4 regions of the Bacillus sp. 11C genome follow, and region 4 is predicted to be linked to each of the others. Evidence: riboswitches for the same ligand, from Rfam matches in the RefSeq annotation. Region 4 holds a riboswitch; each other region holds the start of a gene.

Region 1 (7,440 bases), on a different contig from region 4:
GCTATCACTGATATTTGCGACCTCGGCAGTGAAGGTTTGGGAGGCTGCAACATCCATTCTATTTTTTTCGAGATCTGACATATCGGCCTCTTTGATTTCCATTTGTTTTGTATCTTCGCATGCTGACAGCATAGCAATCAGGCAAATAATTGTTGTGCTTATCAATGTTTTCAGAAAATCAGCTCCCTTCTTTACATATCATACCATGTGTTCAAGGGCTGTGTTTTACTTAAACCTGCGCCTTATTGGCAGAAGCAAAAGCCAAGTCTGCAAAATAAACACTTTTCTAAGTGAGGATACCGGTCATAAACCAACTCTATTTATGCGAGATTTTGTCTGCCTGTTTATCACTTACTCTGCTTGTTTCGCAAATAGAAAAGAAAAAATCATGATCACACAAATTTTCATTGTTTTAAAACCTGTTATGACAGAGGTTTATCATCATTTTCAATACTAGATATCGCTTAATATAAATAACTATTTTATAATAATTATAATATGATATTGACTTTTTACTTAGAGATGATATTATGTTCTTATAAATTCCAAGAGGTGATCACATGAGTTCAAATAAACTGACAACTAGCTGGGGCGCCCCGGTTGGAGATAACCAAAATTCAATGACTGCAGGTTCTCGCGGACCAACTTTAATCCAAGATGTACATTTACTCGAAAAATTGGCCCATTTCAACAGAGAACGTGTTCCTGAGCGTGTTGTTCACGCTAAAGGAGCAGGCGCTCACGGATATTTTGAAGTAACAAACGATGTAACAAAATACACGAAAGCCGCTTTCCTTTCTGAAGTCGGCAAACGCACACCGTTGTTCATCCGTTTCTCAACAGTTGCCGGTGAACTTGGCTCGGCTGACACAGTTCGCGACCCGCGCGGATTTGCCGTTAAATTTTATACTGAAGAAGGAAACTATGACATCGTCGGAAACAATACACCGGTATTCTTTATCCGCGATGCGATTAAGTTCCCTGATTTCATCCATACACAAAAAAGAGATCCAAAAACACACTTAAAAAACCCTACAGCTGTATGGGATTTCTGGTCACTTTCACCAGAATCGCTTCACCAAGTGTCGATTCTGATGTCTGACCGCGGGATTCCTGCGACACTTCGCCACATGCACGGCTTTGGAAGCCATACATTCAAATGGACCAATGCCGAAGGCGAAGGCGTATGGATTAAATATCACTTTAAAACAGAACAAGGCGTGAAAAACCTTGATGTTAGTACCGCTGCAAAAATTGCCGGTGAAAACCCAGATTATCATACAGAAGATCTTTTCAACGCGATCGAAAACGGTGATTTCCCCGCATGGAAACTATATGTGCAAATCATGCCTTTAGAAGATGCAAATACGTATCGCTTCGATCCGTTTGATGTCACAAAAGTTTGGTCTCAAAAAGACTATCCGTTAATCGAAGTCGGACGCATGGTTCTCGACAGAAATCCGGAAAACTACTTTGCAGAAGTAGAACAAGCGACATTCTCACCTGGAACACTTGTGCCTGGCATTGATGTTTCTCCGGATAAAATGCTTCAAGGCCGGCTGTTTGCTTATCATGATGCACACCGCTACCGTGTTGGCGCAAACCATCAAGCGCTGCCAATCAACCGCGCACGCAACGAAGTCAACAATTATCAGCGTGACGGACAAATGCGTTTTGATAACAACGGCGGCGGATCTGTATATTACGAGCCTAACAGCTTCGGCGGTCCGAAAGAGTCACCTGAGGATAAACAAGCAGCATATCCGGTAGAAGGAATCGCTGACAGCGTAAGCTATGATCACAACGATCACTACACACAAGCCGGTGACCTCTACCGTTTGATGAGCGAGGATGAGCGTGCCCGCCTCGTTGAAAATATCGTAAACGCCATGAAGCCGGTAGAAAAAGAAGAAATCAAACTTCGCCAAATCGAGCATTTCTGCAAAGCCGATCCTGAATACGGAAAACGCGTGGCAGAAGGCCTTGGATTGCCGATTAAAAAAGATGCTTAATAGAGATGCAAAAACCCGCTGTGCAATTAGCGGGTTTTTTATTTAGTTACGCACTTCGTATGCTTCATATCAATTTCCTCCATGGGCATCGTTACTTCATAACCTCTCGTTTGTTTTCAAAATCAGAGCTTAAACGGCAAAATCTTATTCCCATTAATACAAAAAAAGGCCCTTATCTAAAAGATAAGAGCCTTCGGTGCCCCGATCAGAAATGCTGAAATTAATTCGCTGGCAATCTTTTATTTATAAAGCTGGCTGCCTTGATTTACAAATTCTTCGGCTTTTTCTTTCATCCCCTCTTCGATGGCATCCCATTCACTAAGCTCTTTGTCCTTCGCATAGTCCCGAATATCCTGAGAAATTCTCATGCTGCAAAACTTCGGACCGCACATTGAACAGAAATGAGCGGTTTTCGCTCCTTCTGCCGGCAAGGTTTCATCATGGTATTCAAGCGCTCTTTCCGGATCAAGAGATAGATGAAACTGGTCACGCCAACGGAATTCAAAGCGGGCTTTCGATAAAGCGTCATCCCGTTTTTGCGCTCCGGGATGCCCTTTGGCAAGATCAGCGGCATGCGCAGCAATTTTATATGTAATGACTCCTTCACGTACATCATCACGATTAGGCAGCCCCAAATGCTCCTTCGGCGTTACATAACAAAGCATGGCTGTTCCATACCAGCCGATCATCGCCGCTCCGATCGCTGAAGTAATATGGTCATAGCCCGGCGCAATATCTGTCGTCAGCGGTCCTAAGGTGTAAAAAGGCGCTTCTTTACAAATGTCCATTTGTTTATCGACGTTCTCTTTAATTTTATGCATCGGCACATGCCCTGGTCCCTCAATCATCACCTGAACATCATGCTTCCAGGCAATTTGCGTCAATTCTCCGAGAGTCTCCAATTCAGCAAACTGCGCTTCGTCATTGGCATCAGCGATTGATCCAGGGCGAAGCCCATCCCCAAGAGAGAAAGCAATATCATACGCTTTCATGATTTCACAGATTTCTTCAAAATGAGTATACAAAAAGCTTTCCTGATGATGAGCCAGACACCACTGTGCCATAATCGCTCCCCCGCGTGACACGATTCCCGTTGTCCGTTTGGCGGTTAACGGCACATACCGCAGCAAAACACCCGCGTGAATCGTAAAATAATCCACTCCCTGCTCTGCCTGCTCGATCAGCGTATCACGGTAAATCTCCCACGTTAAATCCTCCGCTACGCCGTTTACCTTTTCAAGGGCCTGATAAATCGGAACAGTTCCCACAGGCACGGGGCAATTGCGGATAATCCATTCACGCGTCGTATGAATGTCTTTTCCGGTAGAAAGATCCATCATCGTATCCGCTCCCCAGCGAATGGCCCACGTCATTTTTTCCACTTCTTCTTCTATAGATGACGTAACCGCTGAATTCCCGATATTCGCATTAATCTTCACATGAAAATTCCGGCCGATAATCATCGGTTCGCTTTCAGGATGATTAATATTTGAAGGAATGATCGCCCGGCCGCTTGCTACCTCATCTCTGACAAATTCGGGAGACACATGCTCGCGGATTGCGATAAACTCCATCTCAGGTGTAATGATCCCCTTTTTGGCATAATGCATTTGTGTGACATTTTGGCCTGCTTTCGCCCGCAGCGGTTTCCGCTTTAGTCCTGGGTAGCTTACGTTTAGGTTTGCTTTTTTATAACCGTTATCTTCTGGTTTGATCGCCCGTCCCTCATATTCTTCGACATCGCCGCGCTCACTGATCCATTTTTGGCGGAGAGGCTTTAATCCTTCTTGAATATGAATGGTCACATCAGGATCCGTATAAGGTCCGCTTGTATCATAGACACGCACAGGCGCGTTTTCCTCTTCGCCGAACGACCCTGTCGTCGGGCTCAATGCGATTTCCCTCATCGGCACTTGGATGTCCGCAGAAGAACCCTCCACATATACTTTCTTGCTACCCGAAAAACTCGACATAATAGAAATGTTGGCTTGCTGCACTGAATTGTTTTGCATCACTGATCTTCCCCTCTCTTCGTTTGAAAGGACAAAATCAAGCCCATAACCAGCACAAAAAACCGGATTCAAATGAATGAACCCGGTTACAGTCAGAAAGAAACTTATTATTGCCCAGCACGACAATAATAAAAACAATTTCTCTACTTCCCCACGCTGGTACGAACCAGATCAGGTCCAAAGGGTTAAGAAGCTTACCTTCTCTCTCAGCCCGAAAACGGGCACCCCCAGTAACTATTGATTTCGGACTTATCTTAACATAAAACCAACCTAAAAAAAAGAGGAATATATAAAATATTCAGCTAATTCACCCCAAATATTTGACCGGCAGCGGAGTTTCAAATATTTCATGTTCACCCCTCGTCACCCGATATACCTTTGCACCCGGTCTTGAACTCACTGTCTGAAACAGCTGATTATTTATGAAATGGAGAGCCGCTCCATCTTCCGCCGCATAGCCCTCGCACAAGAATTCGTTACATATCAGCTGATGGTATATCGGTCTCCGATCCTTCTCACCGTCATAATGAGGACAAAAGCTTCCTTGCAAAAAGCCTAAACTTTTCATACTTGTCAGCGGTCCGGCTGAATCCGTCACCCCTTCTGCAAACCAGCAGATCGCACCGGCACTTAATCCAGCTAGAACCACACCGCTCTTCCACGCCTCTCTGAGAATAAGATCCAGCCCCCACTCCTTCCATAGCACAAGCATATTCCGTGTATTCCCCCCGCCAACATAAATCACGTCCTTTTCCATAACAAAAGAAGTTAAATCTGTTGACGGCGGCTTAAATAAGGATAAATGAGATGGCACACAATCCAATGTTTGAAATGTATGATAAAACCGCTGAACATAGTTTTGGGAATCACCGCTTGCCGTCGGCAAAAAACAAATACGAGGCGTCTTCCGTGCCGATTGATTCATGATATATCGATCGAGGGACAAATTTTCTGGCTCCATCGAAAAACCTCCCCCTCCCATCGCAATAATCTGTTTCATCATCCCACTCCCCGACAAAATTTGTTATTCATTATAGCATGACACAAGCCTAAATATTTTTTTATCAGAAAGAGCTAGAACATTAAATTCCTAACGATGATTTATAGCCCGAATCAAACCTAACAGCAACTAAAACCAGCATAAAATAAAAATTGCGCAGAACAGAACTCGCAAACCCAGACCTCAGAAAGCGTTGCATGAACAATTAGTTACAGTTGTTCATTTCATAGAGAACTGTAACAAAGTCATAAAAAAAGACGGTGTCTCATTTATGGGACACCGTCTCTTCCTTTTATTGCTCCACTCTTTGTAAAGCCTCGTTTACCGTTTCTTTTATAAACGCGTCTTCACCGCTTAATGAGTCTAAACTGAGATCACCATTTCTCAGCCTTTCGGAAATATTGTTTATATCCTCTTCTACCGTGATTTGCAGTTCACCAGCCAAAAACATTCTATGTAATTCATCAGCAACCAGACTTTCTTTATTCATTTCAACTCCGCTCCTTTGCTTTAAATTATTCTTAGTCTGTCCCAAGACTTTACGAATATAGGAAAAAAGTATGAATCAAACGAATCTTTTTTCCTCTTTCTTACGTATATCTGTTGAGAAAAAGAAAAAGGGGAAGATCTAATATGTCATTTTTCAAGAAGTTTGCGGCAAGTGCCGGAATCGGTGCTGCAAAAGTAGATACAATTTTAGAGAAAGACGCCTATTATCCAGGAGAAGAAGTACGGGGAACTGTCCATGTCAAAGGCGGAAAAATCGCTCAGGACATCCGCTACATTGACTTACAGCTTAATACACGGTACGTCATTGTAAAAGACGATGAAGAGCACCGTAAATACGCTACAATCCATTCTTTTCGGGTCACTGGTTCATTCACCATTCAGCCTGGTGAAGAGCATCAATTTCCATTCTCATTCACTCTCCCTCTTGATACGCCGATCACTGTAGGGAAGGTAGAAGTCGCCGTAGTGACAGACCTTGATATTCAAGGCGGTATCGATAAATCCGACCATGACCGCATTTACGTTGAAGCGCATCCCTGGATTGAAAGTGTGCTGGAAGCAATCGAAAACCTGGGCTTCCGCCTGAACGAAGCAGACTGCGAACAAGCGCCCTACTTCCGGCGCCGACTTCCATTTGTTCAAGAATTTGAGTTCGTCCCAACATCAGGCTACTATCGTCAGATGCTTGATGAATTAGAAATTATTTTCCTTTTAGACGAAGACGGTTTAGACATGATTATCGAAGTCGACCGCAGAGCAAGGGGCCTGCGAGGATGGCTTGAAGAGATGTATAATGACGGAGAACAGCTCGTACGCGTCCGCTTCAGCCAATCAGAGCTTGAAGATGCAGAAGAGCTTGAAGAGGTGTTAGAAGAGATCATAGACCAATACGCTGAATAAATTATAAAAAAACAAAAACCCGTTTCTACATAAGAAACGGGTTTTTCAGTATACCGGTGGCCGGGGTCGAACCGGCACTCCAGAAGGAACACGATTTTGAGTCGTGCGCGTCTGCCAATTCCGCCACACCGGCAAGTTTTACGTCGTATCTAACCGACGAATATAAATATATCATGGATCTTATTAAGTGTCAACGAATTTCAAAAAAGTTTTTTTGGAAAGATAATAATTAAAAAGTGTTAAGAGACTTGGCTAAACATAATGGCTAAAGCAGCTTTATGATCATGTATCAGAACTTCTGCTTATGATAAATCAAAGCAATAAAAAAATGATCTACACAAGTAGATCATTAATATGATTAGTTATAATGATAAAACAAAAACACCAATTCGACTTATCATGTAAGTAAAATTGGTGCCGAGGGCCGGACTTGAACCGGCACGGTAGTCACCTACCGCAGGATTTTAAGTCCTGTGTGTCTGCCAATTCCACCACCCCGGCAAAAGAAAGGCGACACCCGGATTTGAACCGGGGATAAAGGTTTTGCAGACCTCTGCCTTACCACTTGGCTATGCCGCCGTAATTGGAGCGGAAGACGGGATTCGAACCCGCGACCCCCACCTTGGCAAGGTGGTGTTCTACCACTGAACTACTTCCGCATCTTAAGGGACTTAATACATGATATGCAATTGATATAAAAAAGTGAGACTGGGCTAGCTGGATTCGAACCAACGCATGACGGAGTCAAAGTCCGTTGCCTTACCGCTTGGCTATAGCCCAATGATAATATGGGGCGATTGATGGGAATCGAACCCACGAGTGCCAGAGCCACAATCTGGTGCGTTAACCACTTCGCCACAACCGCCATAATCTCAAGATGTCATAAATTTGGCAGGGGCAGTAGGAATCGAACCCACACCGGAGGTTTTGGAGACCTCTGTTCTACCGTTAAACTATGCCCCTATAAAAATGGTGGAGGGGGGCAGATTCGAACTGCCGAACCCTG
Region 2 (7,440 bases), on a different contig from region 4:
GACCAAGGTAGATCTCAGTTCGAAAGGGATTATGGTCGATAAAGATTTTTATCTCGTATATATCCAGTCGAAACCAGATCCATATTCACCAGGACTGGCAATGGATGAAACCGGTCAGAATTCCGGCCGCAACTGGCAGTATATAGACGGAGAATGGCAGCCGGGTGACGAAGCTGACGGCAACTATATGATCCGCGCATTAGTTGATTATGAAGCGGCTGTACCTGAGATCACTTCACCGGCAGACAAATCATACACAAATAAGGAGAACGTCACCGTAAAAGGAAAAGCTTCTCCGGGAACAACGGTACACATTTATAATGGAAAGAAAGAAGCAGGAGAGACGAAAGCTGCGGCGGATGGCGCGTTTCAGGCAGGCGTATCACTCAGCGAGGGTGAAAATGAGCTGACGGCCACGGCATCAACAGACAACGGGACTACGGATGCTTCCAGCCCTGTCATGGTCACGCTTGATCAAGACAAGCCAGAATTGACGCTGGACAATCCAAAGGATGGCGAGAAAATAAATAAAGAAGCGCTGACTGTCAAAGGGTCTGTATCCGATGACAATCTGAAAGAAGTCAAAGTGAATGGCAAAAAAGCAACGGTCACTGATGGTTCATACTCAGCCCGTATTCTTTTGGAGAACGGAAGCAATGAAATCAAGGTGACGGCAACAGACTTAGCAGGTAACAAAACGAAGAAAAAGGCTGTCATTGATGTCAACTATGACCAGCCTGTCATCTCCGGATTGATCCCGGGAGAGGACAAAATCTTAAAAGCCGGTGAATCTGTGAAAGTCGCTTTCTCAAGCGCTAAAGATTTGGATGCAACGTTCGTCATTCGTATGCCGCTGACAAATGCAAGAGCGAGTGTGCAAAACGCCACCGAGCTCCCGTTAAGAGAAATTTCTCCGGGGCGATATGAAGGCTATTGGACAGCCACTTCTTCTATTAAAGCAAACGGAGCAAAAGTAGAAGTGATTGTACGTGATGATTATGGAAATGAAACAAGAAAAACAGCGAACGGGAAACTCTATATCAACACTGGAAATTAAGTGTAAAAAAGCTGCCGTCAAGGGCAGCTTTTTTATGTATACTCTCATTTATTCCCTCGACAAATTAAGCAGTTATCCCTGAAAAATTGTATTTTCCTCTCAACATTAATTGACAGACTTTCCCACAGAGCTTGATTTATACTTATGAAACAAGAAGGGGAACAGCGTGATGCAAGAAAGAAAGGAGTCAGATGTGAAAATCTATTTGGATGTCATTTGGCTATTGAACTTTTGCTTTGACGCACTTTTGCTTTTGCTCACGGCATTTATTTTAAAACGGCATGTGAAAAAAAGAAGACTGCTAGGCGGAGCGTTCATCGGTTCAAGTATTGTTCTATTGATGTTTACTCCTTTTTCGCCGATCGTTGAACATCCGGCCGGTAAGCTGGCTTTTTCAGTTGTTATTGTGATGGTGACATTTGGCTTTAAAAGATTTCGTTATTTCTTTCAAAATTTGTTTTCCTTTTATTTTGCGACTTTTTTAATGGGGGGAGGAATGATCGGAGCCCATTCTTTGCTGCAGACCAATTCCGTTGTTCGAAACGGTGTCATGATGACGAATCAAACAGGGTTTGGAGACCCGATCAGCTGGTTGTTTATTGTTGCTGGCTTTCCAGTGTTATGTTTTTTTTCTAAGAGAAGAATTGAAGAGATTGAAACAAAGAACATTCAATATGAGGAACGAGTCAGCGTACAGGCTGATTTGGGCGGCCAAACGCTTCATGTCAGAGGGCTGGTTGATTCCGGTAATCAGCTGTACGATCCGCTTACTAAAACGCCTGTCATGATTATTCACCTTGATAAACTGGAACCGATTTTCGGAGCAGCCGAAACGATGATTATTCGAAACACAGATCCATTGGAAGCCACTCAGCAGCTCGATGATTCATTTCGCTTTTTGGATAAAATGAGGCTGATTCCATACAGGGGAGTAGGTCAGCAAAATCAATTTTTACTATGCGTTAAACCGGATCACGTAACGATTATGACAAAACAAGAAATGATTTCTGCGGATAAATGCTTAATCGGCATCAGCACAACAAAGCTATCTGCAGATGGCGAGTTTGACGCCATTATTCATCCGAAAATGCTTTCGGGCAAGACCATCAAACACGTCTCATAATGTTCGCAAATGTCCGTTACTTATCATACTCAAACGACGTGACATTTAGAAGGGAGAGGAAGATGAAAAAACTGAAATTGCGATTGACGCACCTCTGGTATAAGCTGCTGATGAAACTTGGGCTGAAAAGTGATGAAGTCTATTACATAGGCGGGAGTGAAGCTCTGCCTCCTCCATTATCTAAAGATGAGGAGCAGGTTCTGTTAATGAAGCTTCCAAACGGCGATCAGGCGGCTCGCGCCATTTTGATTGAACGCAATTTGCGTCTGGTCGTCTATATCGCCCGTAAATTCGAAAATACAGGAATTAATATAGAGGATTTAATCAGCATTGGCACCATCGGATTAATCAAAGCTGTGAATACGTTTAATCCAGAAAAGAAAATCAAGCTGGCGACCTATGCCTCACGCTGTATAGAAAATGAAATCCTGATGTATTTAAGAAGAAACAACAAAATCCGGTCAGAGGTTTCCTTTGATGAGCCGCTTAATATTGATTGGGACGGCAATGAGCTTTTGCTTTCTGATGTGCTCGGCACGGACGATGACATTATCACAAAAGACATAGAAGCTAACGTAGATAAAAAGCTTTTGAAAAAAGCGCTTGAACAGCTTAATGAGAGGGAAAAGCAAATCATGGAGCTGCGGTTTGGGCTTGTCGGCGAAGAAGAAAAGACCCAAAAGGATGTAGCGGATATGATGGGAATTTCCCAGTCTTATATTTCACGTCTGGAGAAAAGAATAATAAAAAGATTGAGAAAAGAATTCAACAAAATGGTGTAAAATTTTTTATAGTATAGAACCCTTGATTTTACAGGGATTTCCTGAATTCGACTGTTTTTCGATCTGAGTGCAGTGCATATTTTTCCCACCCAAGGAGATACTTAACGTTGTACAGCAGCTCCTGTAGGGAGGGAAAAAAGTGTCGAGAAATAAAGTCGAAATCTGCGGGGTGGATACCTCCAAATTACCAGTACTCAAGAATGAAGAGATGAGAAAGCTGTTTAGGCAGCTGCAGGATGAAGGCGATGATTCAGCGAGAGAAAAGCTTGTAAACGGGAACTTGCGTCTTGTCTTAAGTGTCATTCAAAGATTTAATAACAGAGGAGAGTATGTTGATGACTTATTTCAGGTCGGCTGCATCGGACTAATGAAATCCATTGATAATTTTGACCTAAGCCACAATGTTAAGTTTTCAACATACGCTGTACCTATGATAATCGGAGAGATCCGCAGGTATTTACGCGATAATAACCCGATTCGTGTCTCAAGATCACTCCGGGACATCGCTTACAAGGCACTTCAGGTAAGAGAGCGGTTAATCAGTGAGACAAGCAAGGAGCCGACTGCAGAAGACATCGCAAAAGTTCTTGAAGTACCGCATGAAGAAATTGTATTTGCGCTTGATGCCATTCAGGATCCGGTTTCTCTATTTGAACCGATCTATAACGACGGCGGAGACCCTATCTATGTGATGGACCAAATTAGTGATGAGCGCAATAAAGATTCACAATGGATTGAAGAGCTGGCTTTAAAAGAGGGCATGAGAAGACTGAATGATAGGGAAAAAATGATTTTGAGAAAGAGGTTCTTCCAAGGGAAAACACAAATGGAAGTAGCGGAGGAAATCGGGATTTCCCAAGCGCAGGTGTCCAGGCTTGAAAAAGCGGCTATCAAACAAATGAATAAGAATATCCATCAATAATGAAAAGCCTTTAAAACAATTTTTGTTTTAAAGGCTTTTCTATTGCGGGCGGTTTACGTTTTGGAAAAAATAAGGTATCCTAGTTCGTACAAAGTTTTATGAAAATTTAAACAATTATAGAAGGCAGTAAAGAGGAGGAACACGATGATTTTGCAGCTTGACAATGTCTCATTAAAACGAAATGGAAAGTGGATACTGAGGGATATCCATTGGAGGGTGGAAGAAAAGGAAAATTGGGTGCTGTACGGACTGAATGGCGCGGGAAAGACCGCACTGTTAAATATGCTTTGTTCATATTATTTTCCAACATCAGGCGAGATGCAGGTGCTTGGCCATGAATTTGGCAAAACCGAGCTTGGGGAGAAGCTCAGGCAGAAAATCGGCCTCGTCTCAGCGGCTCTTCAGCAAAAATTGCACCCGGCAGATTCAGCGTTTGAAATTGCTTTGAGCGGAGCTTACGCTTCAATTGGATTGTATGAAACGCCAAGTGCGGAAATCAGGGAAAAAGCGATTGGTTTGTTAGAGGATTTGGGAGCAATTGAATATGCCGACCGCCGTTATGAAACCCTTTCTCAAGGAGAAAAACAAAGAGCCTTGATTGCAAGAGCGCTAATGGCGGATCCGGAGCTGCTGATACTGGACGAACCGGTCACAGGGCTGGATTTTATTGCCCGGGAAAAATTGTTAGACACGATTACATACATTGCAAACAAAGAAAATGCGCCATCGATCCTTTATGTGACTCATCATGCGGAAGAAATTTTGCCGGTCTTTAACAAAGCCCTTTTGTTAAAACAGGGAGAGGTCTTTAAATCCGGAGAAATAAAGGAAATGCTTACTGATCACATACTTTCGGCTTTTTTTGATACGCCAATCCATGTATTATGGAATCAGGATCGGCCGTTTTTAACAAGAGCCGAGCCGATCACGAATGCCTGACAAACAACACATAGATTCATCCTAGGGGTGCTTTTCGAAGCTGAGAGAGACATTGTCTCAACCCTTTTGACCTGATCTGGATCATGCCAGCGGAGGGAAGCGGTGAAAAAGCGGAGTACATAGGACTCTGTCTGTTTTGATTGAGCCGTTTCATAACATATGAAACGGCTTTTTGATTTTTAAGAAAAGGAGCGGATCACATTGAATCAACAAATAGACTCTCTGTTAAAAAAAGCGGAAGATCAAAAGGGGGACCTGATTGAGCTTGCAAAAACGCTGATCTCTTATCAGACACCTGCTCCGCCTGCAAGGAATACAGACGGCGTCCAGTCATGGATTGCAGGGTTTTTACATGACATGGGATTCTCGATCGATAAATGGGACGTGTACCCGGGAGATCCAAATGTAGTGGGTCTTCTAAAAGGGACAGATTCAGCCGGTTATCATAGCTTAATCATCAATGGCCATGTAGATGTGGCAGAGGTAAAAGAGGATGAGGGGTGGGAGCATAATCCGTTTCACCCAATTGAGAAAAACGGTTTCTTAATCGGACGAGGCGCTTCAGATATGAAAGGCGGGTTGGCGTGTGTGCTGTTTGCGGTCAAATTGATTCATGAAGCCGGCATTGAACTTCCAGGTGATTTGATTTTGCAATCAGTGATCGGGGAGGAAGTCGGCGAAGCCGGCACACTTGAATGCTGTAAGAGAGGCTACCACGCTGATTTTGCAATTGTCGCCGATACGAGCGACATGCATATTCAAGGCCAAGGCGGTGTCATTACTGGCTGGATCGAAATCAAAAGCAGTCAAACGTTTCATGATGGAACGAGACGGAATATGATTCATGCTGGAGGAGGAACCTTCGGGGCAAGTGCAATTGAAAAAATGGCTAAAATCATTGCGGGACTCGGTGAACTGGAGCGCCACTGGTCCATCTTGAAAAGTTATCCCGGCTTTAAACCCGGCACAAATACCATTAATCCGGCTGTTATTGAAGGCGGCAGACATGCGGCTTTTATAGCCGACGAGTGCCGCCTGTGGATCACGGTCCATTTTTACCCGAATGAAACCCATGAACAAGTGGCAGCGGAAATAGAAGATTACATCAACCGGCTGAGCGACAGTGATATTTGGCTTAGGGAAAACCGCCCTGTTTTTAAGTGGGGAGGCTCATCTATGATTGAAGACAAAGGAGAAATTTTTCCGGCACTGGAAGTTGACCCCAGCCACCCAGGCGTCTTAGCGCTTACAGCGTCTCATGAGGAAGTGAAACGGGAGCATCCGGTTATTGACGTTTCTCAATCCGTTACAGACGGGGGATGGCTGTTTAATGCCGGGATTCCAAGCGTGATCTACGGTCCTGGCGATCTGCACAATGCACACTCTGTGAACGAGGAGGTATCGATTGAGCAGCTGGTGGATTACACAAAAATCATGCTCGATTTTATCATTAGATGGTGCAGCGGTAAAAAAGAACAGTAACCATGAAAATTTCTTCTTGCTGACAAGGTTCAGCCCGCCCATTCATATACTTGAAAAAAGGACGGAAAAAGGACGTGATGGAATGATCAGCATTTCAGAATTTCAGGTGAAGGATGTTGTCAATGTCTCAAACGGGAAAAAGCTGGGGAGCATTGGCGATATCGATATCAATGTGACTACTGGTAAAATTCAGGCGATCATATTAGGGGGGAATGGGAAGGTTCTCGGATTTTTTGGAAAAGAAGAGGAATTAGTCATTCCATGGCGAAATATAGTAAAAATCGGGGAAGATGTGATCTTGGTCCGATTAAGTGAACCGCATGCATAAACCTGCTTGTCTGCTGCTGATTGGAAAATGCCGGAAGTCCAGTTTCTTCCGGCACATTTCATTTAGAAATATGCAAATCGGCGCTCAACGAATGCAGAAAGATGTGGTAAAATAAGTGGGAAATTCCGCTTTTTTAAATGTTTGTCGAAAGGTTGGATCATCATGAATACATATCACCCATTCAGTCTTACCACACCCTCGACACTCATGATACAAGACTGGACACAAACGAATCAAAACAACAGAGAAGTCATTGCCGGGTTCACGACGAAAAACGGCGGTGTCAGCCAAAAGCCTTTTGAATCGTTAAATACAGGATTGCACGTTCATGACAAAGATGCAGATGTAGTTAAAAATCGCGAATATATTGCCGATATGTTTAATATTGATTTGCAGTCTTGGGTATTTGCTGATCAGACACACGATAATCGCGTTCAAAAAGTGACGCAGAGAGATAGGGGAAAAGGCGCCCGTGAGTATCACACGGCTCTGAAAGCAACGGACGGGCTCTACACAAATGAAAAGAATGTGTTTTTGGCATTATGCTTTGCTGATTGTGTGCCTCTTTTCTTCTATGATCCGGTTAAATCGCTTGTCGGGGTCGCCCATGCCGGGTGGAAAGGCACTGTCAAACAGATTGGCAGAGAAATGGTGAAGCAATGGACCGAGCAGGAAGGGTCAAATCTCTCAGACATTTATGCTGTTATTGGACCGTCTATCAGCGGAGCATGCTATACGGTAGACGACCGTGTCATGGATGCTGTCCGGGCATTGCCGGTTTCGGCAGGACGTGCCGTTAATCAGACG
Region 3 (7,440 bases), 180 kb from region 4:
ATTCATATTGGCCGCTGCCGTTTGCACCGCCAAGAACTTTCACAATCAATAGGCTTGCCTCAGGCGCGACCCCGGCAATGCCGCCGTTTGAATCGTTAGCTGCAATCGTTCCGGCGACGTGTGTGCCGTGTCCGTTGTAATCGGAAATCGCATCTTCCTTGCCGCCGTCATCATCCGTGAAGTTCTTTCCGCCGATGACTTGATTTTTTAAATCAGGGTGGCTTATGTCGCAGCCCGTGTCCAATACAGCAATTTTCACATTTTTTCCTTTTACCCCTTTTGCCCATATTTCTGGCGCCTTAATCACTTTAATGCCTTCAGGAAGCTCGTTTACATCCATGATCTGCTCATTCGTCACATACGGGATCAAGCGGATTTCACCATTCATAAAAAAGCCCTCCTTTTTTATGCTTGCAAGTGGATACAAGGATGTTGCTTCACATTATATGAAAAAAGCAACCGCTCGGACAGAGCCATTTGAAGCATTTTGAAAAAATAGGATACAACCCAAAGAATTAGTAATTTTCAAAATATTGGATGGCTTCAGCTTGTATGACTGGGATTCAGCGGTCAGTCAAGTTATAATAGTGTTTGGGGAAAGGAGTAGTGTGATGAAACTGAATGAAAAATTATATGCATTTTTTTCAGAGTATGTGGAACAAATGGCTGATGAATGGATTGAAACGATGGAAGAAAGCGATCCGAATTCGATTTATGCCTTACATAATGCATCTGTAACGGAAGAATTGAAAGAACAGGACAGAGAATTTTACCGGCATCTGAATGACATGTATGTTTTACCGGAAAAACAATTTCTCGAAGAATTTCGAGTGTGGGTCATTGAGCTGACGAACGATCAAAAGCATCTCGACACTCCGGTTCAGTATGTGATTCGGGAGTTTATGAGAAACCGGAGATTATATACGAAGTATTTTGAGAAGTTCGCAGAAGAAAATGAGTCGGCGTTTGAACCGGGAGAGAAACAAAAATGGGCCGATTTGATTGTAAAAGTTTTTGATTTTACCATTTATACATTCGTCGATCACGCTGAAGCAAATGCCAAACAGCAATTAAACGCCCAGAGAGAAATGATATTGGAATTAAGCTCGCCTATCATTACCCTGAGCAAATCAACAGCTCTGCTGCCGCTTGTCGGTGACATTGACACTGAACGTGCAAAGTTTATTCTGGAAAACACGCTTCATGCTTGTGCAAAAAGACGCGTGGAGCATCTGTTAATCGATCTATCAGGTGTGGTGGTGGTTGATACGATGGTGGCGCACCAAATCTTTAAATTGATTGAGGCGCTCACTTTAATCGGTGTCAGGTCAACCCTGTCAGGAATCAGGCCTGAAATCGCGCAAACCGCTGTACAGCTGGGGATTGATTTTTCGAATATTACAATTAAAACCAATCTTGCCCAGGCATTAAACTATCATCAATAAGAAAAAAATCCGCTATCAACCGATAGCGGATTTTTATGAGGCAAAACATAGGGATACGAGTAAAGATCCTGCGAATAACAAGAGAACGAGGCAAAAGAACAGCCAATCGCGGCGGTTTACGGTCAGTGTCCGGTAATATGTCCGGTTTCTGCTTCCTGTAAAACCTTTTGATTCCATCGCAAGCGCTGTCCGTTCCGCTTTTCTGATGGCGCTGGCCAACAGCGGGATGGTATACCGCTTTAGCGCGCTGATTTTCTCAATGAAGCCGCTCTCTGCCGCTCCTCCTCTGATTTTATGAGCCTGCTGGATCAGCTGGATTTCATCCTTTAACAGCGGAAGAAAACGAAAGCCTGCAATGACCCCGTATGCGAGCTTTGGTGAGAGCTTGCATTGCTGGACAAGGCTCAGCATAAATAAAATGGGATCGGTCGTAAAGACAAACATCATCGATAACGCGGAAAAGCACAAAATACGAAACCCGAGAGAAATGCCGACAGAGACATTATCGCTGTTGATTGAGATAGGGCCTGCTTGAAACAAGAAATTATCCGGAGTTGTCGGGACCTTGCCAAAAACAGCGGCTGTCCATACGCATCCGAATGCCAAAATCAAAAACGGAATCGTAAACAAAAACCATTTTTTTAAAGGGATTCTGGCCGCCAATAGGACACCGGCAACGATGATGATATAAAAACACACAGGAGTGTAAGGATTGTAAATAAACGACAGCATGACGACACACAAAAAAACCGCCGCGGCTTTCACTGTCGGATTAATGAGATGTAACGGCTGCTTCATCACGCACCTCCTCTTGGTAGGCCATCCATTCATATAGAAGGGGGAGGGTGAGCTTTGCTTTTTGGACAAGCCCTTTTTCCTGAGAAAATAACTGCGCTGGAGATCCGTCAAAAGCTAGATTCGTATCATGGAGAACAAGCACGCTGTCGGCATACGAAGAGACAAGCTCCATATCGTGCGTAATCATAAGGACAGCGGTTCCTTCTTCCTTAATACGCCGAATCATATCCATGCATTCAGCCGCCGTATGGGCGTCCTGGCCAAAGGTTGGTTCGTCTAATAATAAAACCTTTACATCATGCATGAGCATAGTAGCGACACTCAGGCGCCGTTTTTGTCCTTGGCTGATCGCAAACGGATGATGATCAGCCAAATGCGCAAGACTGAAACGATCCAGCAGATGGTGCGCTTTTTCCTTAGTTTCAGCATTTACTTTTTGACCGAACATCAGCTCGTCATACACCGTATTGGTGACGAACTGATGCTCCGGGTTTTGAAAAACAAATCCCAAACGTTTTCGCAGTTCTTTTTCTTTATATGAATGCAGCGGCTGATCATATAGAAGAATCTTGCCGCTTTGCGGCTTCATAAGACGTGCGAGAACAGATAAAAGCGTCGATTTACCAGTGCCGTTAGGGCCGACAAGCGCCGTCAAAGAGCCTTCGTGCAATGAAAAGCTAAGGTCTTTGAAAATCGTCTGATGTCCTCTTGCGAATGAAAGGCCGCTGACTTCCAGCACACTCTTCCCAGAAGGAGTTTCTTTCTTTTCTGCATACTCGGCAGGAAAAGGCTTTTTGAACAGCGTTTCCTTTGATAAAGTAAACGGCATACTGCATTTTTTCTGCAGATCAGATACTTTTGGAATCGCGATGCCCATTTGCTTTAGGGTTGCCGCTTCGTACTGAAATAGATCTTGCGTTCGGCCATCCAGCGCTTTTTTTCCTGCTTTGTCCAGCACGATCGTTCTTTCAACCCAAGGCGTCCAGTCATCAAGCTGATGCTCAATGACAAGGAGGCTGAAGCCTTTATCACGCTGAAGATCTTTCATCATGTGAACGAACTCCCGCGCTGAATAAGGATCTAGAAGAGAAGTCGGCTCGTCTAACATAATGAGCTCGGGTTCCATGGCCAGTATACAGGCAAGAGCAACTTTCTGTTTTTGTCCCCCTGACAAAGTGGATATTGTTTTTTCTTTTAAATGAGCAATACGTAATTTTTCTAAAACGGCATCGATCTTCTCCGTCATCTCTTCTTTCGGAATCTGCAGATTTTCCAGCCCGAAAGCGATTTCGTCCTCCACCGTCAGCATGCAAAACTGCTGATCGGGGTCCTGAAAGACGACCCCGGCATACTGGGCTACCGTTTCGGAGGCTCCAGGGTCTGTGACCGGCTTTTCAAGTAAAAATACATGCCCCGACTGTGTGCCGTCACAAGCCTCCGGGTAGAGACCGTTTAAACAAAGGGCGAGCGAGCTTTTTCCGCATCCGCTCGGTCCTAGCAATAAAGCGCATTCTCCTTTTTGAAGCTCAAACGAAATATTTTGAAAAACCGGGTTCGCGTCTTCTTCATAAGAGAAGCTGAGCCTGTCAACCGTGAGAAGCTTATCAAAGGCTTGCATGTTCTGATACCCGTTTCCGTTTCTTTTTCAGTTCCTTTCCGAGTGCCATTCCGTTTAGCACGCCCGTATAAGCGAGAGAGTCGCTGACAGCCTTCCCGAGAAGTCCCGCAAGAAGTGCGCCGGAAGCAAGACGGATTATAAACAAAATGAGAAGATAACCTGGTGAATAGGCAATATAGCCAGAAACAAATAGATTATAGATAAAGCTGGCTACTGAAGATCCCATTCCTGCCAGCATAAGTACAGGCAGAGAATATGCTTTCCAGCGCGTCGCGAGAAATACAGCTTCAGCCCCGAGACCTTGAACGATGCCGACGACGATGACCATCGGGCCAGATGGATTTCCCAGCAGGCATTCAACGAGAGCGGCTATGACTTCAGAAACTAGCGCTGCTCCGGGTTTTCGAATAATGTACGCGGCGATGATGGAAACGATAAACCAAATACCGAAAATAGGTTCATAAGCGATTGGACCGAACATACCTGCAAGTACGTTTCCAAAATGCGTAAATAATAAATAAACCACGGCAAAAACAATACTGATAACGGACATAATGACAATTTCTTTTACTTTCCAGCTTTTCATTTTATCCCTGCTTTCTGTTTTTTCTAGATGGACTGTTAGCCTAAACATTCACAGTCATGGTTACGTGCTTTGTTTGCTTTCCAGCCATACGGAAAACGGCTTCCAATGTCCTGAATACGTCATGCGCATCCCCGTCAAGCTCACTCGCGTAATGGACACCTTGTACGAAGGTGCCTTCTGCTTTCGCAATGTCGACAGCTTCCATGATCAAGCCCATATAATCGGGCTCATTCATCGGATAAAGGGCAAATTGGCACGGCGCTTCCGCGTTCAGGCTCCGGACAGCATCTTCATTGACACGATTATCGTCTGCGGAAAGATATGTATCTCCTTGTGTGTCGCCCGGGCATCCGATGGAAAACGTGCCGTTCATGACGATGTGTTTTTCGCTGTTTGCCGCGTTAAGATAAATGGCTTTGGCTGCATCGAATACATGATCAGCCGATCCTCGTAAGATTGTGCTGATATGGTCGGTTTTCGTCCAAACCTTAGATGTGTCGGTTTTTTTCAGTGCAGACTTGATCACATTGATAAAATCATCTGTCATCGGATATAAAGAGAACCGAAAACCGGCGATTCTGCTTGTACCGCATATTTGCTGCATTTCTTTCACCTCTTGTTTTTTGGTAAAATAAAAAACTGCATATTCTAAGGGAATATGCAGTAAGAGATCGATTAAGCGCACAAAAAATACACCATTCGGTCAACCTGCACTTCCCCACGCTGGTATTATCCAGATCGGGTCATAAGGGATCAAAGCGCGTTACTCTCGCGCTTTATCTCAGCCAAAACAGCACCCCTAGTGCTTTCCGTATACAATTTTTTATGTTGACATCATAATAGATGATAAGAATCATTTTGTAAACCAAGAAATCATTTTTTTCATATCGAGTCAGGAGAGGGATGATCGGATTTGGAAAAAGGACACATATTAATTGTGGAAGATGAAGAAAAAATCGCCAGAGTGCTTCAGCTTGAATTGGAGTATGAAGGTTACAGCGTTACCATGAAACACAATGGTACGGAAGGGCTGAATGCGGCAGCGGAAGGCGGGTATACCTTGGTGCTTCTTGATGTTATGCTTCCGGGACTTAGCGGCCTGGAGGTGCTGCGCCGCTTGAGAAAAACGGATTCGCAAACACCGGTCATTTTATTAACGGCGCGCGACAGTGTGCCTGATAAGGTAACTGGACTGGACATCGGTGCCAATGACTATGTCACAAAGCCGTTTGAAATTGAAGAATTACTTGCCAGAATCAGGGCGGCACTGCGCCAAAAAGGGACAAAAACAAAAGATATTGACACCTTTCTTACTTATGACGACTTACGGGTGAATGAAAAAACACGTGAAGTGAGACGCGGAGACAAAGAGGTGGAATTAACGCCGCGGGAATTTGATTTGCTCGTCTATATGCTGAAGCATCCGCAGCAAGTGCTGACACGGGAGCAGATTTTAAGCTCAGTATGGGGATTTGATTATATTGGTGATACAAATGTCGTGGACGTCTACATCAGATACATCAGAAAAAAGTTGGATTATCCTTACGAAAAACAGCTGATCCATACGATTCGCGGGGTTGGCTATGCCATTAAGGGGTAAAAAATGAAGCTAAAGACCAAGATTCATCTATACACATCACTATCGCTGTTACTGTTATTAATTCTGGTCCATACCGCGGTCTATCTCATTTTTTCATCCGCCCTGACATCAAAGGATGCGGCCCGGCTTGCAGATGAGACCAGTAACATCGCCGAAGCACTGCATGCTGCTGAAACAGAAGGAGTGGCTTTGCAGGACATGCTGCAGGCCTATCTTCCGGCAAACGGCATGGTCCGTGTTGTGAATGGAGATCAAAAAGCCGTTATGACGATGACAAAAGAAAAAGCGTATAAAGATTTCCCTCTCGCTTTTCATAGCGGTGAAACTGCAGATGTAAGGAAACATGACGGCAAACTGTTTGCTGAAGCTGCTGTTCCGGTTATTTGGACCGATGGGCAAGTGGTATCTCTTCAGCTGGTTGAAAGGCTGGAGAACACAGAAGAGAGTCTGTTTCTGCTGAAAATCATCTTAATCGCTGCGAGTGCTGCTGTCTGTATCGCTTCTTTTTTTGCGGGAAGCTTGCTCGCCCGCCGGATCATCAATCCAATCAGGCGATTAATGATGACGATGAAAGACATACAGCGGGAGAAAGCATTCAAAACGATTTCCTTGGAAGGACAGTCCCACGACGAGTTATATCAGATGGGGCTGACGTTTAATGAGATGGCGATGATGCTGAAAGATCATTACGATAAACAGCAGCAATTCGTTCAAGATGCTTCACACGAATTGAAAACCCCGCTCACGATTATAGAAAGCTACAGCAGCCTGATGAAGCGATGGGGGGCAAAAAAGCCGGAAGTGCTTGAGGAATCGATAGAAGCCATTTATTCAGAAGCGCTGCATATGAAAAAACTGACCAATCAGCTTCTGACGTTGGCCAAAAGCCACGAAGGCATTGAGCTTGATCTGAAAACAATCGATCTGGTTGAAGTGTCGCGCACTGTCATGCAAACGCTCCAGCCTGTCTATCAGCGTGACATTTTTCTTGAAACAGATAAGGAGAGCCTGTTTGTAATAGCTGATGAAGAACGCATCAAGCAGCTGCTGACCATTTTGCTCGATAATGCCATTAAATATAGTGAAAAAGCCATTGTGATGACAGCCAAAACGAGGAATGGGCTGCCGTTTCTGTCAGTAAGGGATGAAGGCATCGGAATACCTGAGGAGCATATCCCGCACCTGTTCGAACGGTTCTACCGAGCGGATGAGGCACGAAACAGAAAAACAGGCGGAACGGGTTTAGGCCTTTCCATTGCCAAGCAAATCGCCGATGAGCACGGCCTTGAGCTGTCTGTAAAAAGTACGCCGGAACAAGGAACAGCTGTCACCATGGAATTCAGAGAACAGAATGGGGGAGGCTGATGAACAAAACAATCAAAGCAATTTCTGC
Region 4 (7,440 bases):
GATCAATTCGGAATGCGTGCAGCCAGTCTTGATTGACCTCTATATTCATGATGAGATCACTGATCAAAGCCCCCGTTGCCGGAGCAAGCAGAATCCCATTTCTAAAATGGCCCGCAGCAAATAAAATACGGCTGTCCTCAGGGTGTCTGCCGATGTACGGTTTCCCATCCTTTGTTCCCGGCCGCAGTCCTGCCCAAAAACGATCCACCTTCATATTCTGAATGGCCGGCAGCATCGTTTTTGCTTTTTTCATAACAGATTCCAGTCCGCCAAGATCCGGTATTTCACTCCAGTCACCCGGCTTCATTGTCGCGCCGACAACCAGTCTGCCGCTTTTTCTCGGCACGATATAGCAATGGTCATGGTAAAGTGTTTTTGTCAGCGGTATATCATCATTCCAAACAGACAGGCATTCCCCTTTTACAGGGAAAAATGAGTTGTTCAGCCCGAGCTGTTTAAAAAACATTCCGCTCCACACCCCGCTGGCAACCGCGACATAATCCGCACATACGTTACCATTCGGTGTCTCGATGGACAGCGCTTCACCGTCACGTTCGACATGCATGACGGGAGTATGCTCAAAAATCTCCGCGCCAAGCGCTTTCGCTGCTTTCGCATATGCCTTGCAAACGAAATAAGGCTCAACATGCACATCATCCTGAATAAAGGATGCCCCGAAAATGTCACCGGACGTATACGGCTCTTTTTCTAAAACTTCTTCTTTTGTATGCCAGCTGACTGATTCCAAATCATCCATCTTCCTCAGCCGCAGCACGTCTTCTTCAGAAAACGCCAGCTTAAACATACCGCCGTTATGTCGACTGATATCAATACCAGATAATGGGTAAAGCTCTTCTCCAAGACCTTTGTACAGACGCTGGCTGTGCATGGCGAAGTCAAAAAACGCGTCACGTTCCTCGCACTCGGCATGGGCGCCAAGCATTCCGGCAGCGGCACTTGTTGTTCTGCCGCCCATTGTCCCGCTTTCAAACAATGCGATTGTTTTGTTTTCCTTTGCTAAATGATAAGCAATCGCGGAACCAATAATCCCGCCTCCAATGACTACTGCATCATAATGCCTTTTCATAGCGCATCTCCTTTAGCTTACGGGAATATCGTCTGGCAGCTTCCAAAGGGTCAGCGGAAGAGAAAATTCCTGACATGACAGCGATGCCGTCTGCTCCCGCTTGTTTTACGTCTCTTAATCTGTCTGGTGTCATGCCGCCGATGGCCATAATCGGGATGGACATCCGCTGTTTGATTTCTGACAGCAAGGACATGCCTCTGCCTTCAAGACCCTTTTTGCAATCCGTTTCAAACACATGGCCGAACAATACGTAGTCCGCATCTTCCTTTTCTGCTTGAACGGCTTCCTCCAGTGAATGCACTGACCGCCCGATATGAAGGTGAGGAAATCTGGCTCTGACCTGCTTCGGTGAAAAGCTGTTGCTCGGCAGCTGCACGCGATGAATAGATGAAAAAAGTGCAATATCCACTCGCCCATTCATGACCAATTTTCGTTTATCTACCCCGCCTTCAGAAACAAGCTCAAGCAGTTTCAAAATGTCAGCCGCCGATTTAGACCGTTCTCGAATGTGAATGTAATCAACTTCATTCTGAATCGCTATGATGACTCTCGCTAACGTTTCAACCGGCTTGCAGTCATCAGTTATGGCGTGAAGCTCCAAATTCCTCCACCTCTTTTATGCCGCGGTTAGACCAGCCTTCTTTTTGATAGGCCATTCCCCAAAATTGATACTCATAAAAGCTTGAAATAACAAAATTCTCTTTCATCTTGGCACGCACTTCCTCCGTGCTGTTTTCCGCCAGCTCATCAAAGCGATTGATTTGCTCTTCGACCTGCTGTCTGAACCAGTCACCGCCGTATGTGCTGATCCACTTCTGATAAATCGGATGCCCCGGATCACATGTCAGTAATTTCTCGCCAACCTCGTAATACAGCCAGTAGCATGGCAGCAGGGCCGCTAAGATCTCAGCAAAATTTCCGCTCAAAACCGAACGGTACATATGGGATGTATAAGAGTATGCTGTAGGAGACGGCTTAAAGGCCTTACGCTCTTCATCACTGATGTCCAGCAGCTCCGCAAACTCGCGGTGAAGCGCCATTTCCGCCTCATATGTACCTTGGGCGTGGCTTGCCATCCGGCCCGTTGTATAAAGGTCCTTCGCATAAGCGGCGCCGAACGATTGCACCTTGGCAAAATGCGTTAAATAATAAGAATCCTGAAGCACGTAGTATTTAAAACGGTCAATCGGAAGCGTTCCGTCACCGATTCCCTGAACGAACGGATGGACAAAGCTCCCTTCCCACCATTCTGCGGCTGCACTGCGGCATTCTTCTGAAAATTTCACACGTCATTCCCCCTGTCTGATAAATAAAAAAACCACTTTCCCGCAAGGAAAAGTGGTTTGGAATTGGCGTAGTAAACTAACACAAATACCGCTCCACTTCCCTACGCAGGTCTGAACCTGTTCAAGTTATGAGGGTCTAAAAGTCACACTTTTATCTCAGCCCTTATGAAGGACACCCCTAGTGGTTATACGAATACATATTGAATTGTTGTTGCACCTCTATATTAACACGAATCCCTATTTGGTCAAGGTTTATCCTTCTAATGTTTTCTTAAGTTCCATTACATACACCCTAGACCCGGTGACAATTAAGCGGTCTCCCAGTTTCAGCCTTGTATCCCCATGAGGAACGATGCTGTCCACACCTCTAAAAATCCTGACAAAGATGACGTCTCCTGTAAAAGGGAATTCCCGTAAAATCACACCGTCGTACGTGCTGTTTTCCATATTAATTTGATACAGAGAAGACTCTTGGTTCGTGAGCAGCTTCATGACACCAGGCGCTTCTATTAGCGCGCGAAGCAGCGTTTTTGTCGACAGCAGAATAGAAAAGATGTTGATTCCCTGCTCCTTCAAAGTTGCTTCATTTTCGGGTGATCCCACGCTGGCAATGACTCTTCCTGTTCCTTTTTCTTTTGCAAGTAACGCAATGTCCGCATTCATGTCTTCATTCCCAGTTGCGACAACCAGGATATCTGCATCAAAAATGCCCAGTGATTCAAGCGTCTGGTGTTCATAGTCAGAGATGGCTTCAACGGTAAATACTGATTCTGACAGCTTTTCCTCCGCATTCTCTTGATAGACATGCACAACACGCACGTCATACTCCTCTTCCGGCAGTTCAAGAGTAACCGGCAATGTCATTTGGTTCGCGCCGATAAACGTAATTGTCTTTTTCTCCTCCGGGTGCTCTTCCCGTGTGTATAATTTTTTAAATAAGACCGGCGAAAAAATACTGGCAATGACGGCTACTAACGTCAACGCTCCTGACATATTTGCGCTGATCACGTGAAGCTGCTGTCCGATTGTCGCAGCGGCAATCACGAGCGAGAGCGTTGATGTCAGCAGGAAACCAGACGCCAAAGTGGTTCGTTTATCATACCACTTCTTCAAGTACAGGACAGGAATGATTTTGCTGACTAACAGCGCCAAAAGCAGAAGCGGGATCATGATTAAAATTTTCGGATCTTGGAAAAGGGTCCAAATATCGAGCTTCACACCGACCATTACAAAGAAAATCGGAATTAAGAACCCGTAGCCGAATGAATCCAGCTGCTGAACAAGTTCTTTGTTTGGCGAAAGAAGGGAAACGAGAACCCCCGCTAAGAAAGCGCCGAGAATATTTTCCGCCCCAAGTGATTCAGACAGGGCAACCAGTACGATAATTAACGTAAAAATGGCACGCGTCCCGATCTGAATCGTCCCTTTTGACATCGACTCAACAAATGAGCGATGTTTAAAGACCCGGCCGAAAAAGTAAAGCACCACTCCGGCTGCAAACAGGATCATCAAGAGCCACATGTTCCCGCTGTCTTCTCCGTATAGAGAAGAAAACACAGCAAGAAGAATCATCGTGACCAAATCAGCAATCACGGCAACAAGCAAAATAATCTGCCCGATATTTGAATTCATAATCCGTTCTTCTTTTAACGTTGGAACGACAACACCTAACGAAATCGTTGAAATAATTAGCGTCATTAAAAACGCATTTTCGATAAATCCTGCCAAGACGAACCCATAGGACAGCAGCAATGATAAAATAAATATACCGGCAAAAATAATGGACGCCGTAGCAAACGTATTAGGCGCCGCTTTGCCGTTCGGCAGGAGCTGCTTTTTCTTTCCTTTCTCAAACGATGAAAAATCAATTTCAAGCCCGCTTAAAAACATTAAAAAGATAAATCCGAGCAAAGAAAGCGTCTCAAGCCATGTATCACCCTCGACAACTAAATTAAGACCGCTTTTTCCGATAATCAGCCCCATAATGATTTCTGCAACAACAACCGGGATCGTCAGTTTAAAGCGGTGCAAAAGGATGGGTGTTAAAAATGCAACGATAAGTACAACAACTAAAGATGCGACAGATGAATGCGCCATAATCAGAACCTCCTTTTTAGGTCAGGGTTATTTCAGTTCTCAATCAAAGAACAAAACCTCATTTTTTAAAAAACATAACGCGATTTTAACAAGGATGATGATAAAAAATAAAGTAAAAAGGTCTTATTCCTGTTTAGAAAATAATTCTTCTATAATTTGCACATAAAAGCCTGTGATGACTCACAGCACTTTGCTCCATAATAAATAAAACAATCGGCAAGGAGGATCACGCATGGCTTACGATATAATCAGCGATATTCATGGCTGCTATGATGAAATGATGGCATTAATCCAAAAGCTTGGCTATACAATGAAAAATGGAGTGCCTGTCCACGAAGAAGGCAGGGTGCTTGTTTTTGCCGGAGATTTAACTGATAGAGGACCAAAATCGATTGAGGTCATCCGCTTTGTAGCCGGCGCTTACGAAAAAGGCGCTGTACGTTATGTTCCGGGAAATCATTGCAATAAGCTGTACCGCTACTTAAAAGGAAACCCCGTGAAAGTGATGCATGGCCTCGAAACAACAGCGGCAGAGCTTGAAGAATTTTCTACAGAAGAAAGAAAAACAGTCAGCGAACAGTTTATGAAGCTGTACGAAACGGCGCCGCTTTACGACATCTTACATAACGGAGAATTAGTTGTCGCCCATGCTGGCATAAAGGCTGACGATATCGGAAAATTTACCCGCAGAGTGAAAGACTTTGTGCTTTACGGCGATGTGACGGGTGAAACGTATCCGGACGGCAGGCCTGTCAGACGTGATTGGGCTGCATCCTATAGCGGAAGCGCTTGGGTGGTATACGGCCATACACCTGTGAAAGAGCCCCGGAAAGTCAATCGCACCATCAACATTGATACAGGCTGCGTATTCGGAAATAAACTGACAGGCTTTCGCTTTCCAGAACTAGAGACCGTCTCTGTTCCAAGCTCCCTGCCTTATGACGAATCAAGATTTCGCCCAATATAAAAGGAGAGAATTACGGATTCTCTCCTTTTATCAGTTCTTTCATATCTTGAGGCAGTGCAGCATGAAACACCATGTTCTCCTGCGTCAGCGGATGGATAAACGAAAGCTGCTCGCTGTGCAGAGCCTGCCGGCCAATTTCCCGTCTCGTTCCGCCATACAGTGTATCACCGCACAGCGGGTGCCCGAGGTAGCTCATATGTACACGAATTTGATGGGTCCGACCTGTCTCAAGCTGCAATGTCACCGATGTGATCTCGTCAGTTGCGTGTGTGACATGAAAATGGGTAACAGCCTTCTGGCCGTCCGGTGTCACGATCCGTTCAATAATACTGTCAGGATGTCTGCCAATCGGAGCATCGACAGTTCCTTCCATCTGTGTCATCCGCCCGTGGACCACTGCCGCATACCGGCGTTTCACAAGCCCGCTTTTTTGCGCTGACGATAAAATCGAGTGGGCAAAGCGATGCTTGGCAACAAGCATGAGACCTGATGTATCCCGGTCCAGCCGGGTGACAAGATGAACTGTCGCCCTCACTCCGTTTTTTTGATAATGATGGATCATTCCATTCGCAATGCTGCCGGATGGGTGCTCTCTTGAGGGGATTGATGATACATAAGGCTGCTTGTTGATCACAAGCACATGCTCATCCTCATACAAGATATCGAGCGGGACAGGCTCTGGCAATAACGTCTCACTCACCTGTTCCTCAGGAAACTTCACGACAAGAAGATCTCCCTCTCTCAAAACGTATTTGACCGTTACATGCTCACCGTTGATCAGCAGGTCTCCCCCGCCAAACTTGATATCGGTTAACAGACGTTTCGAAATTCCCAGTTCACCTGCATATTCCTTTACAGTCATTCCGTCTTCAGCGGAAGTGATGTTCTTTCTGATAAAAAAATGCTCCACGATACGTCCTCTTTCTATTCACCTTTTCCGATAAACGAATCCTGAACTCTTTTCCAAAATGGAAACGGACGGAATCTCGCAAACCTTACATTTTCAGATGCAACTTGGCAGCGAATCGACTTCACATCCTTATGAAGAAGGGTTAAATGGTCAATTGTCACTTGAAAGTCAACTTCGTTTCTCGGCTTAATCATGCAATCATGATGGGAAGGGAGAAGCAGCGGCGATCCGACCGTCCGGAATACACGGTTGTTAATAGAAGCCATTTCCGCGAGCTGGATCGCTCTGATAGACGGATGGATAATCGCTCCGCCCAGCGCCTTATTGTAGGCTGTGCTGCCGGATGGCGTTGACAGGCAAAGGCCGTCGCCCCGGAAGGTTTCAAAGAGCTGCCCCTTGATTTCCACATCAGCCACAAGGCTTCCTTCTATGCTTTTAATTGTACATTCATTCAATGCTAAATATCTTTCTTCCCGCTCGTTTTCGTGATAGGTCACAATCACTTCGAGAAGCGGATATTCGACTGTATGATACGGCGTTTTCGCAATCGCAAGAACAAGCTTTTCAATTTCATGAGGAACCCAGTCGGCATAAAACCCCAGATGACCCGTGTGAACGCCGACGAATGCTGTTTTATCCAAGCGGTCGCTGTATCTGTGAAAAGCATACAAAAGCGTTCCGTCGCCTCCGACTGAAATGACGATTTCCGGTTCATTTTCATCCAGTTCCATATCAAAATCCAATAAATACGCCTGTATTTTGCTTTTCAGCGTATCAGAAACTTGATCTCCTTTTGATGATACGGCAAATTTCATGCTTTTCTTCCCCTTTACTATTGTTGCTCGCTTCCTTTTTTCTTTCTTGAAAAGGCAGCTTGAGCTTCCTGTATTTCACCCCTGATCTCCGACATCTCTTCATCAAGCCGGGAAGCTGCTTCAGAAGCACGCTGAAGCCTTAGTTTTACTTTTTCAGGAATGTTTCCGCTGTATTTATAGTTCAATGAATGCTCAATGGTGGCCCAAAAATTCATCGCCAGCGTACGGATCTGTATTTCCACGAGAACATGCTTTTCTCCGGATACCGTCTGTAAGGG

What was found. Region 4 has a riboswitch for thiamine pyrophosphate ahead of tenA (thiaminase II). Riboswitches for the same ligand answer to the same signal wherever they lie in the genome.
Region 1: linked by a shared signal. The riboswitch ahead of thiC (phosphomethylpyrimidine synthase ThiC) and the one ahead of tenA (thiaminase II) in region 4 are both predicted to bind thiamine pyrophosphate.
Region 2: linked by a shared signal. The riboswitch ahead of ACY3LV_RS08520 (acetylornithine deacetylase) and the one ahead of tenA (thiaminase II) in region 4 are both predicted to bind thiamine pyrophosphate.
Region 3: linked by a shared signal. The riboswitch ahead of ACY3LV_RS11355 (YkoF family thiamine/hydroxymethylpyrimidine-binding protein) and the one ahead of tenA (thiaminase II) in region 4 are both predicted to bind thiamine pyrophosphate.

Annotation. Positions count from the first base shown of each region.
Region 1 is NZ_JBUPVZ010000015.1:82,113-89,552, forward strand. Features, by position in the region: gene ACY3LV_RS17775 (hypothetical protein) at 1-132, opposite strand, end outside; gene katA (catalase KatA) at 561-2,012, shown strand; gene thiC (phosphomethylpyrimidine synthase ThiC) at 2,252-4,024, opposite strand; TPP riboswitch at 4,156-4,263, opposite strand; gene ACY3LV_RS17790 (Type 1 glutamine amidotransferase-like domain-containing protein) at 4,332-5,024, opposite strand; gene ACY3LV_RS17795 (hypothetical protein) at 5,317-5,514, opposite strand; gene spo0M (sporulation control protein Spo0M) at 5,658-6,434, shown strand; tRNA gene ACY3LV_RS17805 (tRNA-Leu) at 6,486-6,567, opposite strand; tRNA gene ACY3LV_RS17810 (tRNA-Leu) at 6,847-6,935, opposite strand; tRNA gene ACY3LV_RS17815 (tRNA-Cys) at 6,943-7,013, opposite strand; tRNA gene ACY3LV_RS17820 (tRNA-Gly) at 7,019-7,093, opposite strand; tRNA gene ACY3LV_RS17825 (tRNA-Gln) at 7,143-7,214, opposite strand; tRNA gene ACY3LV_RS17830 (tRNA-His) at 7,224-7,299, opposite strand; tRNA gene ACY3LV_RS17835 (tRNA-Trp) at 7,324-7,397, opposite strand.
Region 2 is NZ_JBUPVZ010000004.1:309,821-317,260, reverse strand. Features, by position in the region: gene ACY3LV_RS08545 (S8 family serine peptidase) at 1-1,057, shown strand, start outside; gene spoIIGA (sigma-E processing peptidase SpoIIGA) at 1,251-2,180, shown strand; gene sigE (RNA polymerase sporulation sigma factor SigE) at 2,243-2,962, shown strand; gene sigG (RNA polymerase sporulation sigma factor SigG) at 3,102-3,884, shown strand; gene ACY3LV_RS08525 (ABC transporter ATP-binding protein) at 4,029-4,823, shown strand; TPP riboswitch at 4,837-4,938, shown strand; gene ACY3LV_RS08520 (acetylornithine deacetylase) at 5,025-6,305, shown strand; gene ACY3LV_RS08515 (YlmC/YmxH family sporulation protein) at 6,388-6,633, shown strand; gene pgeF (peptidoglycan editing factor PgeF) at 6,796-7,440, shown strand, end outside.
Region 3 is NZ_JBUPVZ010000007.1:4,422-11,861, reverse strand. Features, by position in the region: gene isp (serine protease Isp) at 1-388, opposite strand, end outside; gene rsbRB (RsbT co-antagonist RsbRB) at 612-1,445, shown strand; gene thiX (HMP/thiamine ABC transporter permease ThiX) at 1,479-2,243, opposite strand; gene ACY3LV_RS11365 (ABC transporter ATP-binding protein) at 2,218-3,861, opposite strand; gene ACY3LV_RS11360 (ECF transporter S component) at 3,848-4,447, opposite strand; gene ACY3LV_RS11355 (YkoF family thiamine/hydroxymethylpyrimidine-binding protein) at 4,488-5,051, opposite strand; TPP riboswitch at 5,146-5,258, opposite strand; gene ykoG (two-component system response regulator YkoG) at 5,361-6,047, shown strand; gene ACY3LV_RS11345 (ATP-binding protein) at 6,051-7,412, shown strand; gene ACY3LV_RS11340 (PepSY domain-containing protein) at 7,412-7,440, shown strand, end outside.
Region 4 is NZ_JBUPVZ010000007.1:188,407-195,846, forward strand. Features, by position in the region: gene thiO (glycine oxidase ThiO) at 1-1,087, opposite strand, end outside; gene tenI (thiazole tautomerase TenI) at 1,071-1,688, opposite strand; gene tenA (thiaminase II) at 1,666-2,373, opposite strand; TPP riboswitch at 2,455-2,563, opposite strand; gene ACY3LV_RS12445 (monovalent cation:proton antiporter family protein) at 2,626-4,470, opposite strand; gene prpE (bis(5'-nucleosyl)-tetraphosphatase PrpE) at 4,703-5,437, shown strand; gene ACY3LV_RS12455 (RluA family pseudouridine synthase) at 5,448-6,347, opposite strand; gene ACY3LV_RS12460 (NAD kinase) at 6,362-7,162, opposite strand; gene yjbM (GTP diphosphokinase) at 7,180-7,440, opposite strand, start outside.